DNA from 3 places in the Pseudoalteromonas sp. NZS127 genome. Region 3 is predicted to be linked to each of the others. Evidence: predicted binding sites of a transcription regulator. Region 3 holds the regulator's gene; each other region holds the start of a gene.
What was found. The regulator MetJ, encoded in region 3, represses methionine synthesis genes. The targets are predictions, from matches to a motif close to TAGACGTCTAGACGTCTA.
Positions count from the first base shown of each region.

Region 1 (5,169 bases), on a different contig from region 3:
CCTGTAAGATTAATTTTCATTTTATATCCTTTTATGTGTTACTTCATAGTTAGTATTGGGGGCAATATGAATTAACACAAGGATAAATGTAACTATTTAAGCAAATATTTGTTAGTAAAGCTGATTTAGATCACTCACTGAGCATTAAACATGCAAAAGCCCGCATTATACGGGCTCTTTAAGCGGTTAAATAACATACTAACCGCGTTGTATTTGTGCTATTAATCTGTGTATGAACAGCAATAATCAGCAAAATCGCTTACTTTTACCTTAAAGCTTACGTTTGCATCAACATTAAATGATTCGCCCGCATTAAATGTTTTCCACTCGCTTTCACCTGGCAATAAAATATCCCACTGTCCTGCTAATAATTCCATACATTCTTTTTGGTTAGTGTCGAACACAAACTCACCTGGTTGCATAAAGCCTAATGTTTTTGCTTCACCACTGCCTAATAAAACGGTTCGGCTTGACACTTTGCCATCAAAATACACATTGGCTTTTTTAATTACACTAACATTTTCGAACTTTGACATATTTAGCTCCTGCTAATAATTTAAGATTTTTATTTATAAATTTTATCGCACTACCTTGCCTGATAGCTTACTTTCTTGCAAGGAAAGCAGTATTGCTTTAAGTGAAGTTGTTTCATATTCGGGCATAAAAAAACCCGCAACATATGCGGGTTTTTCAATTGCTTACTTTATTTAATCAAAGGCGATTAAAAAAGTTCGTTTGCTTTGTTTACTATGTTCTCAACAGTAAAGCCAAAGTGCTCAAACAGCTCACCAGCAGGTGCTGACTCACCAAAGGTAGTCATACCTACTACTGCGCCATTTAGGCCAACGTACTTGTACCAGTAATCAGCAATACCTGCTTCTACTGCTACGCGGCGTGAAACAGATGCTGGCAATACACTTTCTTTGTATGCTGCGCTTTGCGTTTCAAAAGCATCAGTACACGGCATAGATACAACACGTACCTTTTTACCTTGCTTGCGTAGTTCGCTTGCAGAATCTTGTGCTAGTTGCACTTCAGAACCCGTTGCAATGAAAATAAGCTCTGGATTGCCGTCGCAGCTAAGGATGTAACCACCCTTTTTAACGTCGCTCAGTTGCTGTGCGTTACGTGCTTGTTGCTCTAAACCTTGGCGAGTAAAGATTAGTGATGTAGGACCGTCTTTACGCTCAATAGCTTGTTGCCATGCAATTGCCGACTCCACTTGGTCACATGGACGCCAGTTGTATAAGTTAGGCGTTAAACGCATGCTTGCAATTTGCTCTACTGGTTGGTGAGTTGGACCATCTTCACCTAAACCAATTGAATCGTGCGTGTATACAAAAATGCTTGGTTGCTTCATTAATGCAGCCATACGTACGGCATTTTTTGCATATTCAACAAACATTAAGAACGTAGCACCGTAAGGAATAAAGCCTTTATGCAGCGCAATACCATTCATAATTGCCGACATACCAAACTCACGTACACCGTAATAAATGTAGTTACCGCTTGCATCGTCGCGTGTTAAGCCTTTAGAGCCATCCCAAATTGTTAGGTTTGAGCCTGCTAAATCGGCTGAGCCACCCATAAATTCTGGTAATAACGGACCAAATGCATTTAATGCATTTTGCGACGCTTTACGAGACGCTGGGTTTGCTGGATTTGCTTGCAGCTCTTCAATGTATGCTTGAGATTTTTCAGCCCAATCGCCTGGCAGTTCGTTGTTAATACGACGCTTGTATTCTGACGCTAGCTCTGGGTATGCTTTTGCGTATGCTGCAAATTTTTCGTCCCAGCTTGATTCAAGCTGTTGGCCTTTTTCTTTGCCATCCCACTGTGCGTAAATATCATCAGGAATCTCGAAAGCATCGCCAGTCCAACCTAAAAATTCACGAGACGCTTTAATTTCGTCCTCACCTAGTGGTGCACCATGGCAGTCGTGGCTACCCGACTTATTAGGTGAGCCGTAACCAATAATTGTTTTACAACAAATTAGTGATGGCTTATCGGTAACACTTTTAGCTTCTGCGATTGCAGCACTTATAGCATCGCTGTCGTGGCCATCAACACCGCTAATTACATGCCAACCGTACGCTTTAAAGCGAGCTGGCGTATCATCGGTAAACCAACCTTCTACTTCGCCATCGATTGAAATGCCGTTGTCATCCCAAAATGCAACAAGTTTACCTAGGCCTAATGTGCCTGCAAGTGAACCAGCTTCATGAGAAATACCTTCCATTAAGCAGCCGTCGCCCATAAATGCATAGGTAAAGTGATCAACAATATCGTGACCTTCACGGTTAAACTGTGCAGCTAGCGCTTTTTCGGCAATTGCCATACCTACTGCGTTAGTGATCCCTTGACCTAACGGGCCCGTAGTAGTTTCGATTCCTGGTGCATAACCGTACTCTGGGTGACCAGGTGTTTTTGAATGCATTTGACGGAAGTTTTTAATTTCGTCTAACGGTAAATCATAACCCGTTAAATGTAATAAAGAATAAATAAGCATTGAACCGTGGCCGTTCGATAATATAAAGCGATCTCGGTCAGCCCACTCTGGGTTTGTTGGGTTATGTTTTAGATAATCGCGCCATAATACTTCTGCGATATCTGCCATGCCCATAGGGGCTCCAGGATGACCAGATTTGGCCTTTTGTACTGCGTCCATTGACAAGACACGAATAGCATTTGCAAGTTCTTTGCGAGATGGCATGAATTCTCCTACCTTAATATATTTTTGCGCGGGTATTTATGTATTCGATTATGCCGCCGTATAACTTGGCGACTAGTGTATAGTCCATTCTTACTTATTGTAGGGGCGGTGTGCAATTAAAAACCCATAATAATAGGTCATTATGAATATTTTTTGAGACCGAAAAGTTATTAAATATTTTATTTAGACGTCTAGGCGTAAAAACACTATGCAAGGTGTTTTGTTTTCGATAAAATACGCCCCTTAATTTTTAAGCGCTAATACCGACGTTTGTGAAGCGCAATATTTGTGAGCAGAAATACAATGGCAAAACATTTATTTACTTCTGAATCTGTTTCTGAAGGTCATCCGGATAAAATCGCCGATCAAATCTCTGATGCGGTACTTGATGCTATCCTTGAGCAAGATTCTCATGCCCGAGTTGCGTGTGAAACTTACGTAAAAACCGGTATGGTTATGGTTGGTGGTGAAATCACTACTAGCGCATGGGTTGATATCGAAGAAATTACACGTAAAACAATTCGCGACATTGGCTACACTAATTCAGATATGGGTTTTGATGCAGATTCATGTGCAATTTTAAACACTATTGGTAAACAGTCTCCTGACATTAACCAAGGTGTTGACCGTACTAGCCCAGAAGAGCAAGGCGCTGGCGATCAAGGCTTAATGTTTGGTTACGCATGTAACGAAACTGAAGTACTAATGCCTGCTCCTATTACCTACTCACACCGTTTAGTGCAGCGCCAAGCACAGGTTCGTAAAAGCGGCGAGCTTAACTGGTTACGCCCAGATGCAAAATCACAAGTTACGTTTGCATACGAAAACGGCAAGCCAGTAGGTATTGATGCTGTTGTACTTTCTACGCAGCACAGCGAAGATATTTCACAAAAAGATTTAATCGAAGCGGTGATGGAAACTATCATCAAGCCAGTACTTCCTGCTGAGCTAATTACTAGCGCGACTAAGTTTTTTATTAACCCAACAGGTCGCTTTGTAATTGGCGGACCAATGGGCGATTGTGGCTTAACCGGTCGTAAAATCATTGTAGATACCTACGGCGGCATGGCTCGTCACGGTGGCGGTGCTTTCTCTGGTAAAGATCCATCAAAAGTTGACCGTAGTGCTGCCTATGCTGCACGTTATGTTGCTAAAAACATTGTTGCTGCTGGCCTTGCTGATAAGTGTGAGCTACAAGTATCGTACGCTATTGGTATTGCAGAGCCTACGTCTATAAGCGTAGAAACCTTTGGTACCAGCAAGCTAGAAGAAAGCCGTTTAATTGAGCTTATTCGTGAGCACTTTGACTTGCGCCCTTACGGTTTAATTAAAATGCTTGATTTAGAGCGCCCTATCTACCTTCCAACGGCGGCTTACGGCCACTTTGGTCGTGAAGAGTTCCCTTGGGAGCGTACCGATAAAGCAGAAGCACTTCGCGCTGCTGCTGGCCTTTAAGCCAACATACTATTAAAAATATAAACGGCCCTTTTAAGGGTCGTTTTTATATCTAAAGCTTATTATTCAAGCCGTGAAACATAAATCACTCTCGAATTGTTTTGCACTTTCGGTATATACTCGTTTTACTATAAAAGCTTAGGGAATTAAAAATGGCCGACAACTTTCGTGTTACCTTTGTAGGACTCGCTGAGGGCGTTGACAGCAAAGCTGTTACTGCCATGCTTGCTACTAAATTAAAAACATCAAATGAAAAAGTGTCGCTTTTTTTTAATGGTAAACCGCTATTTGTGCCAAGCAATAAAGACAAAGCCCTAAAGCAAGCCAAACTACTTGCCAGCTTAGGTATTAAAAGTAAGCTGCAGGCTGTTACCAACCCTAATCAAAATACTCAACTGGCAAGTGCAACGAGTAGCCAGCGCGATGACAGAATTTTTGATGCGCTTGATTACATTACCAGTAGCTTAATTCGCCTTGAAGAAAAACTAGACGAGCTTGAACAGCGCCTACCCGAGGTTGAAGCCACAGCAATTACCGATGAACACATAGAGTGGCAAGACGATGATCTTATGCTTGATGATGAGTTGCTCACGCCACTGCAAAAACGCAGTAATGTGTTGTTATATTCACTCATAGCAACTGTGGTTACTTTGCTTATTTTATTAGCAATATATTTAACCGTCCCTAACTTATTCTCTTTTTAATTACGGGGTGAAATCCTAAAGTGAGCAATAAACGTGCAACAATAAGAGCGTCTGTCCGCGAACTGCGTAATAATTTATCAAGTAACCAACAATTAATTGCCGCCCAATCGCTAAAAGTGAATTTTATTCAATACTTAAATGGCAAAAAAAACACTAAAAAAGAGCATATTGCCATTTATTTTAGTAACGACGGCGAGTTAGATACCTCATTGTTAATTAATGAATTATGGGATAAAGGGCACACCCTTTACCTACCTGTAATCCACCCCTTTAACGGGGCTAATTTACTATTTCAGC
Region 1 covers NZ_JADYWN010000005.1:93,145-98,313, forward strand. The annotation lists gene hpf (ribosome hibernation-promoting factor, HPF/YfiA family) at 1-20, opposite strand, end outside; gene ppnP (pyrimidine/purine nucleoside phosphorylase) at 222-536, opposite strand; gene tkt (transketolase) at 722-2,713, opposite strand; gene metK (methionine adenosyltransferase) at 3,017-4,168, shown strand; gene I6E78_RS06950 (hypothetical protein) at 4,321-4,872, shown strand; gene I6E78_RS06955 (5-formyltetrahydrofolate cyclo-ligase) at 4,893-5,169, shown strand, end outside.
Region 1: metK (methionine adenosyltransferase) is a predicted target of MetJ. The motif match lies at 2,898-2,915, and genes of this name have one in related genera.

Region 2 (5,169 bases), on a different contig from region 3:
TCTTCACTCATGCCATTTTTAATTAGCTTATCAAGCTCAAACAAGGCGGTACGAGTCGCAAAATGCGCATCGTTATTAGAGCGAAGTGGGCGTAACCACACTTGAAATATTTGCTCAGAGCGCCCTAGGTTTGCATCAGGCTTAGTTTGAAACATACCACGCGGAAAGTATTCAATGTACGCGTAATCGCCATAGTTCATGCCACGGGTTTCACGAATACGCTCATATAAAAAGCTGTTAGAACTACGGTGCTCACCAAAGTAAGAACGCACTAACCACAGTGCAGTCCAGTCCTCACTACTTCTTATTGTATCAATTGGAAAACCAAACGATACCGCTGTCGACTGCGCACTCTTTTCAACAATAGTAGCATGATGGCCTTTAAGCTCAGGCGCATCAGGAATACTTAAACGGCTTTGCTCGCCTTTAGGCAGGCCTGCTAAATCAGCTAGCATAGTGGCTTTTAGTTTTTCCGGTACTGCACCAATTAAGCCAAGTGTTAGCTTAGATTGCGTAAGCTCTGTGTTATAAAACGTTTTAACATCATCAAGCGTAAGTGCTTCTAAATCTGAAATATCACCATAGTTGTAGCTTTCATAAGGATGGCCTTTGTAAAGCGCGCTGTAGAGTACTTCTTTACCTAGTTCTTCATCGTTAGATGCTTTTAAGCCCGATTTAATACCGTCAATTAGCTCTTTTTTAAGGCGCTTAAAGTCATCTTCTCTAAAACCGGGATTAAGTAACTGATCGCTCACTAATGCATACCACTTAGCAGCGTTATCTTTATGAATACGCCCTTGAAACGACAGCATTTCTTTATCTATTTGATAACCAAAGCTACCTGCCAGCGGATAAAGTGCTTGTTTAATATCTTTATAGCTTGTTGATTGTGAGCCACCTTGCGCCAGCATAGCTGCAGTTAATGCGCCAAGGCCTTTTTTACCTTGCGGGTCAGCAGCAGCCCCGGTATTGAATAAAAAGTTAACGTCGATTAATGGCGAGCTGTTAGTTTTATCTAGCACTTTAAATGCAGCAGCCTGAGGTGCTTGCTCCAGTTTTGCAACCAGTGCGTTTAAATCAACCTCTTGCTCAAAATTTGGCGCTTTATCAAGTGCCGACATAGTCACGGTAGTGCGTGCATTATCAACAAAATACTTGTTAGCAATTGCTTTAATATCTTCAGCTGTTATTTCATCTGAGGTTTTATATAGCTGGTTTATTACCCTAGGGTCACGCTCAAAATGCATATAGCTTGCAAGGGTTGCAGCAATTGCTTGCGACGAATCTAAACCATTTATAAAGCTGTATTTAAGGTTAGATTTTAAGTCGCTGAGTTTTTGGCTATCTACTAACTCAGTACGCGCTTGGGCGTAGGTACGATTGATTGCATCGCGTACTTTGGCTAAATCGTCTGCTTTTTCTACTTTTACAAATACATGCAGTAAACCCGGATCTTTGGTTTCTGGGTTATAGCTAAACATTTGGCTGGCAATTTGTTTATCTACCACTAGCTCTTGGTATAAATCTGAGTTGTTTGAAAAATAAAGCTGCGAGAGTAAATCAAGCGCAGCTCTGTCTTTTTTAGCCGGCTCCCACGCAGTGCCTTTATACGATACTAATAACCAATGCCCTGGTAAGCCTGGGTTTTGTTGATGACTATATTTTGGCGCTTGCTGTGTTGGCTCTGCTTTAATGTCGGCAACATAGTCACCCTTTTTCCACGCACCCCAGTGTTTTTTAACCATAGCCATAGTGGCTTTTGGGTCTACATCACCCACAATTACGAGTGATACATATTCGGGCTTATAAAATTTGGCAAAAAATTCTTTACCATAAGCCATTTGATCAGGCATGGCTTCTATGTCTTTAAAAAAGCCCATAGTGGTGTGTTTATAAGTGTGTTGCTCAAAGGCCTCTTCGCGTACTGCGCTAAGTAATTTACGCACTGGGCTGGCATTATTTTTTAAGTACTCGCCTTTTACCGTTTGCGCTTCGGTTCTAAATTGCTCTTCGGTATAGGTTAAATTTTGAAAAATATCAGCTTCAAGTTCAAGTACTTTATCAAGATGCTGCTTTGAAAAGTTTAAATGATAGTTAGTGTAATCGTTGGTGGTGTAAGCGCGGTTATCAACGCCAGAATTTTTTAAAATACTTGAATACACAGCCTCAGGAAATTTTTCAGAGCCTTTAAACATCATGTGTTCAAAAAAATGCGCAAAGCCCGTTTTGCCCGCTTGCGTTTCATTACGTGATCCTACCGATACAGGAATTTGCAACGAGACTACATCAGGGTAATCGGTTTTAACCACCATAACGCGCAAGCCATTTTCAAGCTCTTCTAGTAAGTAGTCTTGTGAAAAAACGCCCTCGCCCGTAGTGTTTGTTTGTTGTTGTGTTACTGCTTGGCTCGTTTGATTTTGTTCAATAGCGCAACCCGACAGTGCCAGCGATACCGCTAAACTGGTTGCTAAAAATTTAAATTTCATTGTTTTTCCTTTTATAGCAATCAATTTTAATCGCTAAACGTTGAGCTAGTTTAATAAAAAGTACCATCTGATTATGCCGCAAAGCCGCCAATAATAAGAGCCTAAAGCGTTGTTATTATGTAAACAACTGTATCAAATTTACTAATTGGTAACGAGCTTGTATGAATAAACCTCACTACGATTGAAAAATTTTCATTAAATAAAGCTATCTAGCCATCTAAATGGCTGCTATATTAATTCCATCGTAACAAACTAAGCTGGAATGAGGATTATGGCTTTATCACTTCAAGAGAAAATAGAAGATAGCAATCAAGGCGTATACCTTATTGGTACTACGCCGCCAAAAATTGGTACCGATAAAGCGCAACTAAAAACCATTGCAGAAAAGCTATTGGGTCGCCTACACGAAATTGAATACGACGGCGTAATAATTTACGACATTCAAGACGAAAGCAGCCGTACTAATCAAGCGCGTCCGTTTCCATTTAGGCAAACTGTCGATCCACGTGAATACAGCAACCTATTACGTGGCTTATCGCACCTTGATGTAATTACCTATAAAAGTGTGGCGCAACGCAGTGCGAACGAGTTTAAAGATTGGCTAAGTGAAACTAAAAACGACTACGATTTAAAAAATATTGTTTTAGTAGGTAGCCCATCATCGATAGGCGATATAAAACTAAGCCTACCAGATGCGTATAAAACGCTGGCAGAGCAATCTGATGACTTCTTTTTAGGCGGCGTTACTATTGCAGAGCGTCATTCTAATAAACGTAATGAACACGAGCGCCTAATAGAAAAAACCGCTCAAGGCTGTAAGTTCTTTATTTCGCAAGCGGTTTACGACGCACAAGCAACAATAGAGTTAATAACTAGCTATGCACGTAGTTGTAAAGCACAAGGGCTTGAGCCTAAGCGCCTTATTTTAACTTTTACTCCGTGCGGCGGCGAAAAAACCTTAGAGTTTATGCAATGGTTGGGGATCTCAGTGCCAGAGGCCACTAAATGGCGCATGCTTGATGCGAACAATACGCTGAGTGAATCGGTACGTATTTGCCGCGAAAATCTCGATTTAATACTTAAAAGCTGTGCGCATTTAAACGTGCCGCTGGGCTTAAATATAGAAAGCTTAACTAACCGTAAAGAAGAAATTGACGCATCAATTAACTTATACCGCTTATTAAAAGCCACCATGGAATTAAATCTAGCTGAAAAGTTAATAGCTTAAGGGCTAAGCATTTAATACAAAACCAGATTAATTAGTTACACTCTTTGGCAAGCCTTATAGCTTGCCTTTTTTTATTTTAAATTTGAGAAGTAACGTATTTAGTTAAAGGTAAGGGGGAATTAGCAGTTATGTGCTAAATGCATTTTGCGCTTTATTATCAATGTTAACTATGTTTACTTTTGTTGCTGGCCGCTTTTGTTACTAACCTTTTGCCCTGAATAGCTTTTTAACGCTGCTCCCATAGCAGCGCACATAACACCAAAAATAACTCCTTCGTTAGATATAAACCTAAAGCTGGTAAAAATATCTAATAAACTTATTATTACCAGCGATAAAACTAAACCTATGCCTGAATACAGCAACCATATTTTAGTAACTTTGTTCATAAATTAATTCCTTTTAAATGCTAAATTTAGCCTAATACAGCCCCGAGGCTATTTTTCGGGGTCGTATTATTTCACTGACAATTGAAAGCCAAAACTAAAAAACTGTTATTTACGTCTTCTACTTGGCTCTCTTTGTCCTGTAATGCGTTTTTTATCGCGGTCTTTTCGTGATTTATTGGTGTTTTTGCGGTTATCTTTTGGCTTTTTGTTTGGATCTGGCTCGTAGCCTGCTAGCCACTGTGGCGTTAAGCGGGTATCTAACAGTACTTCTATTTCTTCAAGTAACCATTGCTCGTCAATACTTACTAGCGACATTGCAAGCCCTTGCTCACCAGCGCGACCTGTACGGCCAATGCGATGTACGTAGTCTTCGGCTATGTATGGCAGTTCAAAGTTAATTACAAACCTAAGTGTCGGAATATCCAAACCACGTGCGGCTACATCGGTAGCAACTAATACACGGGTAATGCCTTCTTTAAAGTTTTGTAGTGCACGGTCGCGTGCGCCTTGTGATTTATCACCATGGATTGACTCGGTTTTTAAACCGTCTTTACACATTTCTTTAGCCAGTTGGTCGGCCATTTGTTTGGTGCGAGTAAAAATAAGCACTTGGCGCCAATTTTTCATGCCGATCATGTGCGATACCAGCTCGCGCTTGCGATCCTCGTCTACTGAGTAAATTACTTGCTCAACCTCAACTGCTGCTGAGTTGCGTTTATCAACTTCAACTAATTCTGGGTTTTTAAGTAGTTTTTTACTAAGCGCAAATACGCTGTCATCAAAAGTCGCCGAAAATAACAAAGTTTGGCGATCGCCTGGAATATGGCGCAATATACGTTTAATTTCGTCAATAAATCCCATATCAAGCATACGATCGGCTTCATCAAACACCAGTGAGTCAACACTTGAAAGCACCACACTGCCTTTAACAATATGATCGAGTAAGCGCCCCGGGGTGGCTACTATTACTTGCGCATCTTTTAGGGCTTTTATTTGTGGGCCTATGCTTGCGCCGCCATACGCTAATGCCCCTTTAATATTGGTGCCTTGGGCATATTTTTCAAAGCTG
Region 2 covers NZ_JADYWN010000005.1:127,291-132,459, forward strand. The annotation lists gene I6E78_RS07075 (M16 family metallopeptidase) at 1-2,486, opposite strand, end outside; gene I6E78_RS07080 (methylenetetrahydrofolate reductase) at 2,758-3,714, shown strand; gene I6E78_RS07085 (hypothetical protein) at 3,888-4,100, opposite strand; gene I6E78_RS07090 (DEAD/DEAH box helicase) at 4,206-5,169, opposite strand, start outside.
Region 2: I6E78_RS07080 (methylenetetrahydrofolate reductase) is a predicted target of MetJ. The motif match lies at 2,697-2,714, and genes of this name have one in related genera.

Region 3 (5,169 bases):
TGGTAGCGCAGCGTGTCTTGCTGTTTAAAAGACGAGTCATGTTCTTCATCAACCACTATCATGCCGAGCTTTAAAAATGGCAGAAAAATACTCGAACGTGTGCCTATTACTATGGCGCAGCTGGCTTTTTCGCAAAAACGCCAGGTTTGTAAGCGTTCATTATCGGTTAAAGCTGAATGCCAAAGCATAATGGGGGTGTCGGGAAAGCGGCGGCGAAAGCGGTTAACGGTTTGCGGGGTTAAGCCTATTTCGGGCACTAATATTAGTGCTTGTTCGCCGCGCTTTAGTACTTCTTCTAAACATTGTAAGTACACTTCTGTTTTGCCGCTACCGGTTACACCTTCTAATAAAAAGCTGCTAAAACCGCTGCTTTGATTAATTGTGGTGCAGGCAATCGCTTGCTCTTTGTTAAGTGTTGGTTTGCTACCCACTGTTGGGGCTACACTTTGCCAGTGGTTATCATGCTCAATTGACTGCGTTATGAGTGCCTTATCTATTAAGCTATCAATGGTTTTTTTACTAAAGCCCAAAGCTTTTAACTCGGTTAATGACGACTTGCCTGATTGCGATAGCTGCTTTAGTAAATTAAGTTGAGTCTTAGCTTTTAATGACGGCAGCAGCGCGCCTTTTTCCGTTAGGGCTACCATATTAATGCTGGTTTTATCAGGCGATTCGCCTTGGCGTAGTGCGCTTGGCAATGCAATATGAATGGTTTCACCCAGCGGGTAGCAATAATAACGGGCAGTAAAGCGCAGTAACTCTATGTGCTCTGCAGATAAAATTGGCGTATCGTCGATAATTTCAAAAATTGCCTTTATTTTGTTTTCAGGCACTTCGGTTGTTGTTTTAAGCGCTAAAACCACGGCTACTTTACGTTGATTACCAAAGGGTACTAACACCCGCATTCCGGGTTTTAATGGCGCAGAAGCTTCACCAAGCTGGCTATCTACTTTATAATCAAAGGTGCGCGGTAGTGGAACTTTTATAGCAACTTCAACAAAATACATAGTAACTCAACTGTTAAAAAAATAATGGGGGAGGGCGTGCTAATACTTGGCCCTAATGTACTAAAAATACAGCTAAAAACCTACTACCAAATAACCTTGTTTACTCAAAATGGTTATTTTTTTAGCAAAAATACTAATTAATGCTTGTGTGCTTGATGGTTGTTGGATAAAATCCGCCACCAATAAATTTGTTTTAACGACGTATGGTGCCAGACTCCGGGTTTGGAGAGCGATGCGGCCTTAACTAGAGGTTTCTATGAAAGAAGGTATTCACCCTAAGTACGAAGTAATTTCTGCAACTTGTTCATGTGGAAACGAATTCGAAACTAGCTCTACTCTGTGTAAAAATATTCACCTAGACGTTTGTTCTGCGTGTCACCCGTTTTACACTGGTAAGCAAAAGATTTTAGACACTGGCGGACGTGTTGATCGTTTCAACAAGCGTTTCGGTGCACTTGGTAGCAAAAAGTAATTATTGCTATTTAGTTAAAAAAAGCATCTTAGGATGCTTTTTTTATGCCTAAAAATCCTCTAACTTCCCCCTAACCTCGCTAGTTTTAAGTTTATTGCTTTTGCATAACTATTTCCTGTTCTTATTCTCGGTATGCATAAACCTTTGCAGACAAATGACCTAATATTCTCTATATTTTTAATAGCTTAATTTTAAACTCGGTTTCTAAAAGTAGCCAACATGAAGCTATGTGTTGTTAAAGCAGAATAAATAATCGCTTTTAGCTGATTTTATTCACATTTTAAAAACGCTGTTTTGTGAATAATACTTTTAACTAAAATAAGCTTGAAAAGTGCCTTTTAGCACAATTTATATTTATGAAAAGTAGCGATGTTTTTATCGAAGTTGCTGAAAATTCGCTTAAAATTAACAGATCTAGCATATAACAGGATAGACCTGATATTGCTTGGAATTTAAAAATAATAAGGGTATCGTACTTTAAGGCATGTTAAGTGTCGCTTTACTCCCTCTCACTTTAACTTAAATTGCAGGATATAATCGCGTTATGTCGGACTTTCGTGAACAAGCACTACATTATCACTCTCACCCCGTTCCAGGTAAAATCAGCATTGAGCTAACCAAGCCTGCAGAAACGGCTCATGATCTCGCTTTAGCTTATAGCCCCGGTGTAGCTGAGCCGGTGCGTGAAATTGCTGCTGACCCTGTAAATGCCTATAAGTACACAGGTAAAGGTAATTTGGTTGCAGTGATCACCAATGGTACTGCTATTTTAGGTTTAGGAAATTTAGGGCCTTTAGCGTCAAAACCGGTAATGGAAGGCAAGGCGTTGTTGTTTAAACGTTTTGCAGGCATTGACTCAATTGATATTGAAGTAAAACACCGCACCACCGAAGACTTTATAAATACTGTGGCTAATATTGCTGATACTTTTGGCGGTATTAACCTTGAAGATATTAAAGCACCAGAGTGTTTTGAAATTGAAAAGGCGCTTATTGAACGCTGTAGTATTCCTGTTTTTCATGATGATCAGCACGGCACGGCTATTGTAACGGCTGCAGGCATGATAAATGCGCTGGAAGTGCAAGGCAAAGATATTGAAGATGCAGTTATTGTATGTTTAGGTGCCGGCGCTGCAGCGATTGCTTGTATGGAGTTATTAATTAAGTGTGGTGCACTGCGTGAACATATTTATATGCTTGATCGTAAAGGTGTTATTCACACTCGCCGTGATGATTTAAACGAGTACAAACAGTTATTTGCTAACAATACCGATAAGCGTACATTACAAGATGTAATTGAAGATGCTGACGTATTTGTTGGTGTGTCGGGCCCTAACTTATTATCGGCCGATGATTTAAAATTAATGGCAGCAAAGCCAGTCGTATTTGCTTGTTCGAACCCAGACCCTGAGATTGATCCGGCACTGGCACACGGCGCACGTAGCGATTTAATTATGGCAACAGGGCGCTCAGATTACCCTAACCAAGTTAATAACGTGTTGTGTTTTCCGTTTATTTTCCGTGGTGCACTTGATGTGCGTGCCAGTGAAATTAACGATGAAATGAAAATTGCAGCAGTTGAAGCTATTCGTAGTATTGCCAAAGAGCCGGTTCCACCAGAAGTACTAAAAGCTGCCGGTGTAGATAAGCTAGCGTTTGGTGCAGAGTATATTATTCCTAAGCCTATGGACCCGCGTTTATTGCCGCGTATTGCTAAAGCAGTTGCATTAGCAGCCATTGCTTCAGGCGTAGCGCAAATAGAGCTGCCAGCAAACTATATGGAATAAGCAGCATTATGTTGCTCGGTATTAAGTTACTTCAGTGTAATTTATAGCCATAAAAAAACCTCAGCATGGCTGAGGTTTTTTTGTTTAAAAGCCGCTGTTTAGTCTTCGTTTAAAACAGGAACTTCTAAGCCCATTTCTTGCATTATTTTTTTCACTTCTTCAGGCACTTTTTCGGCGTTATCTTTACGTAAATCATCATCGTTAGGTAACGGTTGCCCAGTAAACGCATGCAAAAATGCTTCACATAATAGCTCGCTATTAGTTGCATGGCGTAAGTTATTAATTTGCCTACGGGTGCGTTCATCGGTTAGTACTTTTAATACATTTAGCGGGATCGAAACGGTGATCTTTTTAACTTGCTCTGATTTTTTCCCGTGTTCTGCGTATGGGTGAATATACTCGCCATTCCATTTTGCCATAAGATGTATCGTTGCCTCAGATTATTAATTGCTCACCCTACTAAAAAATAGCGCGCATATGCGTGAAATTCTATCGATTTAAACAAATTAGTCAAATACTTGTTGCACAGATGGCTAGGTGTTTAAATGTTTTGACTTCTTAAGTTGAATGAATTACTGTTTTAGACGTCTAAACATCTAAATAAAGCAGGTAATAAATATGAGTGAAAAAAATAAAGCGACAATTGCAGTTCGCAGTGGTGTCGATGCTGATAAGCACCATGGCGCGGTTGTGCCTCCGCTGTATTTATCAACCACTTATTCGTTTGCCGACTTTGATACAAAACGTCAATATGACTATGGCCGCAGTGGTAATCCAAATCGTGATACTTTAGCCCAAGCACTCAGCGAACTCGAAGGCGGTGCTCGCGGCATTATTACTGCAACAGGAATGGCTGCCGTACATTTAGCCACTCAGCTGCTTAATAGTGACGATACGTTAGTGATCCCCCATGATTGTTATGGCGGCAGCTATCGCTTATTTACCTCATTACAAAAGCGCGGCCTATTAAAACTCGAAGTGTTAGATTTAACTAAACCAGAAAGTTTGCAGCAAATTTTAGTAATCAAACCTAAGTTAATTTGGATAGAAACCCCTAGTAACCCTATTTTACGTTTAACTGATATTAAAGCAGTAACCGATATTGCGAAACAATGCGGTGCTTTGGTAGCCGCAGATAACACTTTTTTATCGCCTGCATTACAAAACCCGATTAAATTTGGCGTTGATATTGTGGTGCACTCAACCACTAAGTACATAAATGGCCACTCAGACGTGGTTGGCGGTGCGGTTATTGCTGCAACTGACGAACTAGGTGAAGAACTGGCTTGGTGGGCAAATAATATTGGTATAACGGGGGCACCGTTTGATAGTTACTTAACTTTGCGTGGCTTGCGTACTTTAAATGTACGCTTACGGCAGCATCAAGAAAATGCCTTAGCTATTGCTAAGTACCTTGAAAGCTCAAAATTTGTTAGCCAAGTATATTACCCGGGGCTAGAGTCGCATCCACAACATGAATTGGCTAAAGCACAGCAACTTGGTTTTGGTGGCATGGTTAGTTTTGACATTAAAGGTGATGTAAATGACGCAGCTGCATTTTTAACAAACCTTAAAACATTTAGCTTAGCTGAATCTTTAGGTGGCGTAGAGAGCTTAATATGCCACCCAGCAACAATGACGCATGCAGGAATGGAAGCCGAGGCTCGTTTAGCCGCTGGCGTTGGCGATACGCTTATTCGTGTGTCGGTAGGTATTGAAGATGTAGCAGATTTATTAGCAGACTTTGATCGGGTATTTAATTTAGTGCAACCAGGTCAGCACAATAACGCAGGTAAAGCAGGTGCTAGCGCAAGTAGTAATGTTAAATTGAGCGCTGCTCACCCGGCGTTGTGGTAATTAATATGACTAATAATATTCATAAATTTGGTGGTTCGAGTTTAAGC
Region 3 covers NZ_JADYWN010000001.1:324,861-330,029, reverse strand. The annotation lists gene priA (primosomal protein N') at 1-1,007, opposite strand, end outside; gene rpmE (50S ribosomal protein L31) at 1,264-1,479, shown strand; gene I6E78_RS01510 (malic enzyme-like NAD(P)-binding protein) at 2,024-3,265, shown strand; gene metJ (met regulon transcriptional regulator MetJ) at 3,364-3,684, opposite strand; gene metB (cystathionine gamma-synthase) at 3,884-5,122, shown strand; gene I6E78_RS01495 (bifunctional aspartate kinase/homoserine dehydrogenase II) at 5,128-5,169, shown strand, end outside.